Regions from separate parts of the Melaminivora sp. genome, predicted to be linked through region 1. Evidence: predicted binding sites of a transcription regulator. Region 1 holds the regulator's gene; the other holds the start of a gene.

Region 1 (4,348 bases):
CGCGCTCCTGCGACAGCGTGTCCTGGGCCTGGCGGGCGTGGGCCAGGGCCTTTTGCGCCTCGCGCCAGGACGACCACAGGCCCGCCAGGGGCTCGCCCTGCACGCCGGCGTAGGCGTCCAGCAGGCCGCGCACGGCATCGGGCCGGGTCAGGCTCTGCCAGGCGTGCTGGCCGTGGATGTCCAGCAGGTGCTCGCCCAGGGCGCGCATCTGCGCGGCGGTGGCGGGCGTGCCGTTGATCCAGGCGCGGCTCCTGCCTTGCAGGTCCACCGTGCGGCGCAGCAGCAGCAGGCGGTCCTCGGCGGCAAAGCCGGCCTCGTGCAGCCACGCGGCGAGCGCCTCGGAGCCGGTGGCGTCAAACTCGGCGCTGATGTCGGTGCGCTCGGCACCCTCGCGGATGACGCCGGTGTCGGCGCGCGCGCCCAGCAGCAGCTGCAGCGCGTCGATCAGGATGGACTTGCCCGCCCCGGTCTCGCCGGTGAGCACCGTGAAGCCGCCCGCCAGATCCAGCTCCAGCGTCGGCACGATGACGAAATCCTTCAGCGCGATGCGCCTCAAGGCCATGTTCAGGAACCTCCTTCGTTCCAGCGCAGCTTCTTGCGCAAGGTGGCAAAGTAGCTCCAGCCGCGCGGATGCAGAAAACACACGCGGTGCGCCGAGCGGCGCACCAGGATGCGGTCGCCATGCTGCAGGGAAGCGAGCGACTGCATGTCGAAATTGGCGCTGATGTCGCGGCCAGCCACCACCTCGATGGCCACCTGGGTGGCGTCCGACAGCACGATGGGGCGGTTGGACAGCGTGTGCGGCGCGATCGGCACCAGCACCCAGCCGGGCAGCGCGGGGTGCAGCATGGGCCCGCCCGCGGACAGGGCGTAGGCCGTCGAACCCGTGGGCGAGGCGACGATCAGCCCGTCGGCGCGCTGGTTGGCCACGAACACGCCATCGACTTCGATGCGCAGCTCCACCATGCCCGAGGTCGAGCCGCGGTTGACCACCACGTCGTTGAGCGCCAGCGCCTCGAACACGCATTCGCTGCCCCGCATCACGCAGGCGTGCATGAGGGGGCGCACGTCCTCCTCGTAGTCGCCGTGCAGTATGGGTTCGAGCGCCGCCCGGTAGCTGTCCAGCGGGATGTCGGTGATGAAGCCCAGCCGCCCCTGGTTAATGCCCACCAGCGGCGTGCCGTGGCTGGCCAGGCGCCGCCCCACGCCGAGCATGGTGCCGTCGCCGCCCACCACCAGGCACAGGTCGCACTGGCGGCCTATGCCCTCGATGTCCAGGGTGGGGTAGGCGTGCAGGTCCAGCAGCTGGGCGGTCTCGGCCTCCAGAGCCGGCTCGCAGCCCTGCTCGGCCACGAAGCGGGCGATGCAGTCGATGATCTCGCGCGAGTTCTCCGGCATGGCGCCGCCTGCGGAGCGCTGGTATTTGCCGATGATGGCGACGCGGCGGAAGATGGGCAGCATGGGTCGGAAATTACATCACTAAAATGATTCGATGCTCGATGACCGTGCCAAGTTGTTGCTCAAAGCGCTGGTGGAGCGCTACATCGCGGAAGGTCAGCCGGTGGGCTCCAGGACATTGTCGCGGGCTTCGGGACTGGAATTGTCGCCAGCCACCATCCGCAACGTCATGGCCGACCTGGAAGAGCTGGGCCTGATCGCCAGCCCCCATACCTCTGCCGGCCGCATCCCCACCGCCCGGGGCTACCGCCTGTTCGTGGACACCATGCTCACGGTGCAAAAAGACCAGCTGCCGGCGCTGCAGCTCATGCCCGAGCAGCCGCAGAAGGTGATCGCCAACGCCGCGCACCTGCTGTCGAGCCTGTCGCAGTTCGTCGGCGTGGTGATGGCGCCGCGGCGCGCCTCGGTGTTCCGGCACATCGAGTTCCTGCGGCTGTCCGAGCGGCGCCTCCTGGTGATCATCGTCTCACCCGACGGCGACGTGCAGAACCGCGTCATCTTCACCGAGACCGACCACACCCAGTCGCAGTTGGCCGAGGCGGCCAACTTCCTGAACGCCAACTACGCGGGCCTGACCATGGAGCAGGTGCGCGAGCGGCTCAAGCACGAGGTGGAGAGCCTGCGCGGGGAGATCGCCGAACTCATGCAGGCGGCTGTGAATGCCGGCACGGACGCGCTGTCGGCCTCGCAGGAGGAGGTGGTCATCTCCGGCGAGCGCAACCTGCTGTCGGTGAGCGACTTCGCCAGCGACATGAGCCACCTGCGCCGCGCCTTCGACCTGTTCGAGCAAAAAACCCAGATCCTGCGCCTGCTCGACATCTCCAGCCGCGCCGAGGGCGTGCGCATCTTCATCGGCGGCGAGAGCCAGGTCGTGCCGTTCGAGGAGCTGTCGGTGGTCAGTGCCCCCTACGAGGTGGACGGCAAGGTGGTGGGGACGCTGGGCGTCATCGGCCCGACGCGCATGCCCTACGACCGCATGATCCAGATCGTGGACATCACCTCGAAACTCGTCTCCAACGCCCTGAGCCACCGCAGGTGAGGCAGACCCTACAATAGCCGGCTCCCCTGGCGCCGGGCCCGCGGCCCGTGGTGGGGCAGGGGGCGTTAGCTCAGTTGGTCAGAGCAGGGGACTCATAATCCCTTGGTCGCAGGTTCAAGTCCTGCACGCCCTACCAGTCGAAACAAGCACTTGGGCCAGTTCTTCGGGACTGGCCTTTTTGCTTTCCGGGCACCTGCCACCAACCGGCTTGGTGAGCATTTCGAGGACTGCCAGCGATTGACGAGGCAGCGGCGCAACATCGCCGATGCGCTGGTGATGCCAGGCGTTGCGGATACCGCGTTCGATCCACCGCGTGCGTGCCTCGCAAGGGCTGGCGCGTTGGTGACCCGCCCTCGCCGCCAGGCTGCGGGCCCGGGCTCCGTACGCCCTACCATTCAGACCGATATTCAGGATCTGGAGGCCGGTTTTTCGGGCCCGGCCTTTTTGTTGATGCCCATCTGAGGAGAGACACATGACAGGCAGGCGAATTCTTCCCATGGCGGCAAGCGCCGCGTTGCTGGCGCTGGCCGGCTGCTCGGCCCTGGGGCCGCAGGGTGGCGCTCCAGCGCCGGCGCCGCGCCCCATCGGGGCCAGTACCGCGCCGGTGGGCGGCACCTGCAACGCCCAGGCCGCGCAGCAGGCCGTGGGCAAAAGCAGCACCGCCCAGGTGGTCGAGCAGGCGCGGGTGGCCTCGGGCGCGCGCATGGCGCGCGTGCTGCGGCCGGGGCAGGCGGTGACGCTGGAGCACAACGCCGAGCGCCTGAACCTGCGCGTGGACGCCGGCGGCAAGGTGCTGGCCGCGGACTGCGGCTGAAGGCGGCGCGCGGGGCCGGGCGCGCGCTCTGCGGGCCGGGCCCGGCGCGGCTCAGTCGGGCAGGAACAGCTCCTGCAGGTCGTTCAGGAAGTCCAGGCCGCGCTCGGTGGGCCAGGCGCGCTCCATGTCGCGCGCCAGCAGGCCGCGCGCCTCGGCCTGGGTCAGGCCGCGCTCGATGGCGGTGAGCGCCAGGCCCGTGCGCTCGGTGAATTCGGCTAGGGCAAAGCCCTCGCGCAGGCGCAGCGCGTTGAGCATGAACTCGAACGGCAGGTCGGCGCGGCGCACGTCCTCGTCCTGCGCGATGGCGTTGCCGGCCAGCGCCTGGGCCATGTAGCGCTGTGGCTCGCGAAAGCGCACCTGGCGCACGATGCGGTGGGCAAAGCTGAGCTTGCTGTGCGCGCCCGCGCCGATGCCCAGGTAGTCGCCGAACTGCCAGTAGTTGCGGTTGTGCAGGCACTGGTGGCCGGCGCGCGCGTAGGCCGAGACTTCGTAGCGCTGCAGCTGCGCGGCCGCGGTCAGCTCGGTGATGCGGTCGAGCATGGCGTAGGCGTCATCGTCCTCGGGCAGGCCGGCGGGCGGGTGGCGGGCGAAGAAGGTGTTGGGCTCGATGCTCAGGTGGTAGATGGACAGGTGCGGCGGCGCATGCGCCAGGGCCTGGCGCACGTCGTCCTCCAGCTCGGCCATGCTCTGGCCGGGCAGGGCGTACATCAGGTCCAGGTTGAAGGTCTCGAAGGCTTCGCTGGCCTCCTGCACGGCGGCCAGGGCCTGGGCGCGGTCGTGCACGCGCCCCAGAGCCGCCAGGTGCTGGTCGTTGAAGCTCTGCACGCCGATCGACAGCCGCGTGACGCCGGCGCCGCGAAAGGCCCGGAAGCGCTCTTTCTCGAAGGTGCCGGGGTTGGCCTCCAGGGTGACCTCGCAGCCGGCGTCCAGCGGCAGGCGCGCACGCACCGCCGCCAGCAGGCGGTCGATGGCCTCGGGTGAGAACAGGCTGGGCGTGCCGCCGCCGATGAAGACGCTGTGCACCGTGCGGCCCCAGA
Region 2 (4,348 bases), on a different contig from region 1:
TGTGTGCGAAGCGATCGGCCTCCAGGCGCATCACGTCGGCCAGCCGGCTGGCCGGGATCTGCTGGTAGTAGCCGGTGTAGTCGCGGCTGGTGAAGGCGTTCTCCTGCCCGCCCAGGGCAGCGACGCGGCGCGAGAACTCGCCCGGCGGCACGTCCCGGGAGCCCTTGAACATCATGTGTTCGAGCACGTGCGCCACGCCCGAGGTGCCGTCCACCTCGTCCATGGCGCCCACGCGCAGCCAGACCATGTGCACCGCCGTGGGCGCGCGTCGGTCGGGCTGGACAATGAGCTGCATGCCGTTGGCCAGCGTGAACTGCTGCGCGCCCGTGGCCTTGGCGGCCGCGGGCGCGGCAGTCGGTGCGGGCCTGGTGGGGGCGGAAGGAACGGACTGGGCCAGGACATGCGAGCCGGCCAGCAGGACGAGAAGGGCAATGGCGCGTTTCATAGAATGGATGCGATTCTAAGAACCTGCCAATGTTCAGCTTTTTCAAGAAAAAAACCACCCCCGAGAACCCGGCGCAGGCACCGACGCCCGCCGCGGCACCGGCTCCAGCACCGGCAGCTCCCGTGCCTGAGGCGCCGGCCGCACCCGCCTCACCTCCCGCACCTGACCTGACTGCCCCTTCGGCCAGCGCACCCGCGGACGCGCCGGGCGCCATGGCCTGGCTGCGCCGTTCCTTCGGGGGCGGCACGCCGGCCCCGGTGGTGGCCGAGCCGGTGCAGAAGCCCCGCTCCGACGCGGCCGGGCGCCAGGGCTGGATGGAACGTCTGCGCAGCGGCCTGCACAAGACCGGCACCAGCATCGCCACGGTCTTCACCGGCACCCGGATCGACGAGGCGCTCTACGAGGAACTGGAGGACGCGCTGCTGATGGCCGATGCCGGCGTCAAGGCCACGCAGCACCTGCTCGACGACCTGAGGCGCCGCGTCAAGGAAAGCAAGGCCACCGAGCCCGCCGCCGTCAAGGGCCTGCTGGCCGACGCGCTGGCCGACCTGCTGCGCCCGCTGGAAAAGCCGCTGGTGATCGGCGAGCACAGCCCCACCGTGATCATGGTGGCCGGCGTGAACGGCGCGGGCAAGACGACTTCCATCGGCAAGCTCACGCGCCACTTGGCCGACCACGGCCAGAGCGTGCTGCTGGCCGCGGCCGACACCTTCCGCGCCGCCGCGCGCGAGCAACTGGGCGTCTGGGCCACGCGTAACACGGTGGAGATCATCAGCCAGGAAGGCGGCGACCCGGCGGCGGTGAGCTTCGACGCGGTGACGGCCGGTCGTGCCCGCGGGCGCGACGTGGTGCTGGTGGACACGGCCGGGCGCCTGCCCACGCAGCTGCATCTGATGCAGGAGCTGGCCAAGATCCGCCGCGTCATCACCAAGGCCGAGGCCAGCGCGCCGCACGAGGTGCTGCTGGTCATCGACGGCAACACCGGCCAGAACGCCCTGGCCCAGGTGCGCGCCTTTGACGATGCGCTCCAGCTCACCGGCCTGATCGTCACCAAGCTGGACGGCACGGCCAAGGGCGGCGTGCTGGCCGCCATCGCTCAGGAGCGGCCCGTTCCCGTCTATTTCATTGGTGTGGGCGAGCGCGTGGAGGACCTGGAAACCTTCAACGCCCGCGAATTCGCGCAGGCCCTGCTGGCCTGAACCGGGCGCTCAGAGCCTGTCCACCTGCTGCGCCACCCACTGCGCGTAGTCGCCCTCGGCCTGCACCTCGTGGGTGAGCAGCTGCGGCACCTCGTAGGGGTGCTGCGCGCGCAGCCAGACGCGCAGGCGCGGCGCGGTGGCGGGCAGCGTCTTGCACGACAGGCGCCACTCTGTTTCATCGCAGGCGCTGCCATGCCACTGGTAGTGCGAGGCGATCTGCTCGACCTGCACGCACGCGGCCAAGCCTGCGCCGACGGCTCCGGCAGCCAGGCGGCGCGCCTCCTCGGCACTGGCCACGGTGGTGGTGACGACGGCAATGCCGCCAGGGCTGTGGTTGCTGGTCATGGTCGCGATTGTGTCGTCCCTGCGCGACTGCCTCCTACGCGATAGCAGGAACTTATGGCCTTAGCACTCCATCCAAGCGAGTGCTAATATGATTGACAAGTTACACGAAAGGACATCTGCCATGGCTCTTCAGACTGCCCCTTCCGCGGCCAACACGCTGGCGCCCGCCAGCGCCTGGGCCGTCGTGCCGCCGCTGGGCAATCTGGACGCCTACATCACGGCGGTCAATCGCCTGCCCCTGCTTACGTACGAGGAGGAGCAGCGCTACGCCCGCCAGCTGCAGAGCGACGGCAACGTCGAGGCCGCTGGCCGGCTGGTGCTGTCGCACCTGCGCCTGGTCGTCTCGATCTCGCGCCAGTACCTGGGCTACGGCCTGCCGCATGGCGACCTGATCCAGGAAGGCAACGTCGGCCTGATGAAGGCCGTCAAGCGTTTCGACCCCGACCAGGGCGTGCGCCTGGTGAGCTATGCCATGCACTGGATCAAGGCCGAGATCCACGAGTACATCCTGAAGAACTGGCGCATGGTCAAGGTGGCCACCACCAAGGCACAGCGCAAGCTGTTCTTCAACCTGCGCTCGATGAAGCAGGGTTTCAAGGCCGGCTCCGAGGGCGCGGACACGCATCGCGACACGCTGTCCGAGCGCGAGATCGCCCAGATGGCCGAACAGCTCAACGTGCGGCGCGAGGACGTGATCGAGATGGAAACCCGCCTGTCGGGCGGCGACGTGCTGCTCGACCCGGCGCCCAGCGATGACGGCGAGCAGGCCTTCGGCCCCATCGCCTACCTGGCCGATCCGGGACACGAGCCCACGGCCATGATCGAGTCGCGCCAGCGCGACGTGCTGGCCACCGATGGCATCGCCCAGGCGCTGGAGGCGCTGGACGCGCGCAGCCGGCGCATCGTGGAGGAGCGATGGCTGCGGGTGAACGACGATGGCTCGGGCGGCATGACGCTGCACGAGCTGGCGTCCGAGTACGGCGTGAGCGCCGAGCGCATCCGCCAGATCGAGACGGCAGCCATGAAGAAAATGCGCAAGGCGCTGAGCGAGTACGCCTGATCCCTTCGCCCGTCCCTGGGGCGGACGGATAATCCGGCGCGCGGCCTCGATGGGCCGCGCGCTTTTTTTCGTCCGCGGCCCAGCCCGCGGCTTTCAGGAGACCGACCCACCATGCCCAGCCCCTCCTCCCTTCGACGCGCCCTGCTCGCCTGCGCCGCACTCGGCCTGGCCGGTGCCGGCGCCACCGCGGCCGCCCAGGGCGCGGCCGCCCCCGCCACACCCGGCTGGCCCGCCAAGAGCCTGCGCATCATCGTGGGCTTTCCGCCCGGCTCCTCGCCTGACCTGACGGCGCGCACCTTCTCCGAGCCCCTGTCCAGGGCGCTGGGCCAGCCCGTCATCGTGGAGAACAAGGTTGGCGCGGGCGGCAATATCGGCGCCGACACCGTAGCTAAGGCCACCGACGGTCACACCATCGGCCTGTTCATCAACGGCAACCTGACCATTGCCAGGTTGCTCAACCCGCAGGTCACCTACGACCCGGCGCGCGACCTGGCGCCACTGTCGCTGATCGGCGTCTCGCCGCTGGTGCTCACGGTGCCCGTGGGACAGAAGGACGTGCCTGCCACGGGCGATGCCCGCGCCTTCCTCGACGCCGCGCGCGCTGCCGGTGACCGCTGGAGCTATGGCACGCCCGGCGTGGGCACCGTGGGCCACCTGGGCACGGAGCTGCTCAAGGCGCGCACGGGCATCGACCCGCTGCACGTGCCCTACCCCGGCTACCCGCAGGTGGCCACTGCCATGGGCGGCGGCCAGCTGCAGATGGCGCTGCTGCCGCCGGCGCTGGCCCTGTCGCAGGAGCGTGCGGGCAAGCTCAAGCGCATCGGCGTGACCTCGGCCGGGCGCAGCACGCTGGCGCCCGAGGTGCCCAGCCTGGCCGAGGCCGGCGTGCGCGACTTCCAGCTGGAAATCTGGAACGCCTTTGCCGCTCCGGTCAGCATGCCGGCGCCGGTGCGCGCGCGCCTGTCGGCGGTGATCGGCGAGATCGCGCGCAGCCCCGAGGTGCGCGACAAGCTGTTCCAGCAGGGCTGGCAGGCGGTAGGCTCGTCGGCCGAGGGCCTGGCCAACCGCATGCAGGCGGACACCGCGGCCATGGCCCGGGTGATCCGCGAGCAGAAGATCAGCGCGCAGTGAGCGGCGCGGGGCGCGCGCCCCGCCCGGCCGCTTTGCGTCAGGCGCCCTCGGCCAGCAGCGCGCGCACGTCGGCCAGCAGGGCCGGCGCGCCGCTGCCATAGCGGTGGTACACGCGCAGGCGCCCGGTCGTGTCGTAGACGTAGTTGCCGGCCGAGTGGTCCATGGTGT

The links. The regulator HrcA, encoded in region 1, represses chaperone genes, less so after heat shock. The targets are predictions, from matches to a motif close to TTAGCACTCNNNNNNNNNGAGTGCTAA.
Positions count from the first base shown of each region.
Region 2: rpoH (RNA polymerase sigma factor RpoH) is a predicted target of HrcA. The motif match lies at 2,050-2,076, and genes of this name have one in related genera.

Region 1 covers NZ_DAMCAM010000006.1:24,410-28,757, forward strand. The annotation lists gene recN (DNA repair protein RecN) at 1-562, opposite strand, end outside; gene RT051_RS02390 (NAD kinase) at 565-1,461, opposite strand; gene hrcA (heat-inducible transcriptional repressor HrcA) at 1,493-2,497, shown strand; tRNA gene RT051_RS02400 (tRNA-Ile) at 2,557-2,633, shown strand; gene RT051_RS14665 (hypothetical protein) at 2,648-2,959, shown strand; gene RT051_RS02410 (I78 family peptidase inhibitor) at 2,970-3,311, shown strand; gene hemW (radical SAM family heme chaperone HemW) at 3,363-4,348, opposite strand, start outside.
Region 2 covers NZ_DAMCAM010000018.1:6,889-11,236, reverse strand. The annotation lists gene RT051_RS05845 (pitrilysin family protein) at 1-445, opposite strand, end outside; gene ftsY (signal recognition particle-docking protein FtsY) at 475-1,644, shown strand; gene cutA (divalent cation tolerance protein CutA) at 1,654-1,989, opposite strand; gene rpoH (RNA polymerase sigma factor RpoH) at 2,111-3,049, shown strand; gene RT051_RS05825 (tripartite tricarboxylate transporter substrate binding protein) at 3,161-4,180, shown strand; gene RT051_RS05820 (SCO family protein) at 4,218-4,348, opposite strand, start outside.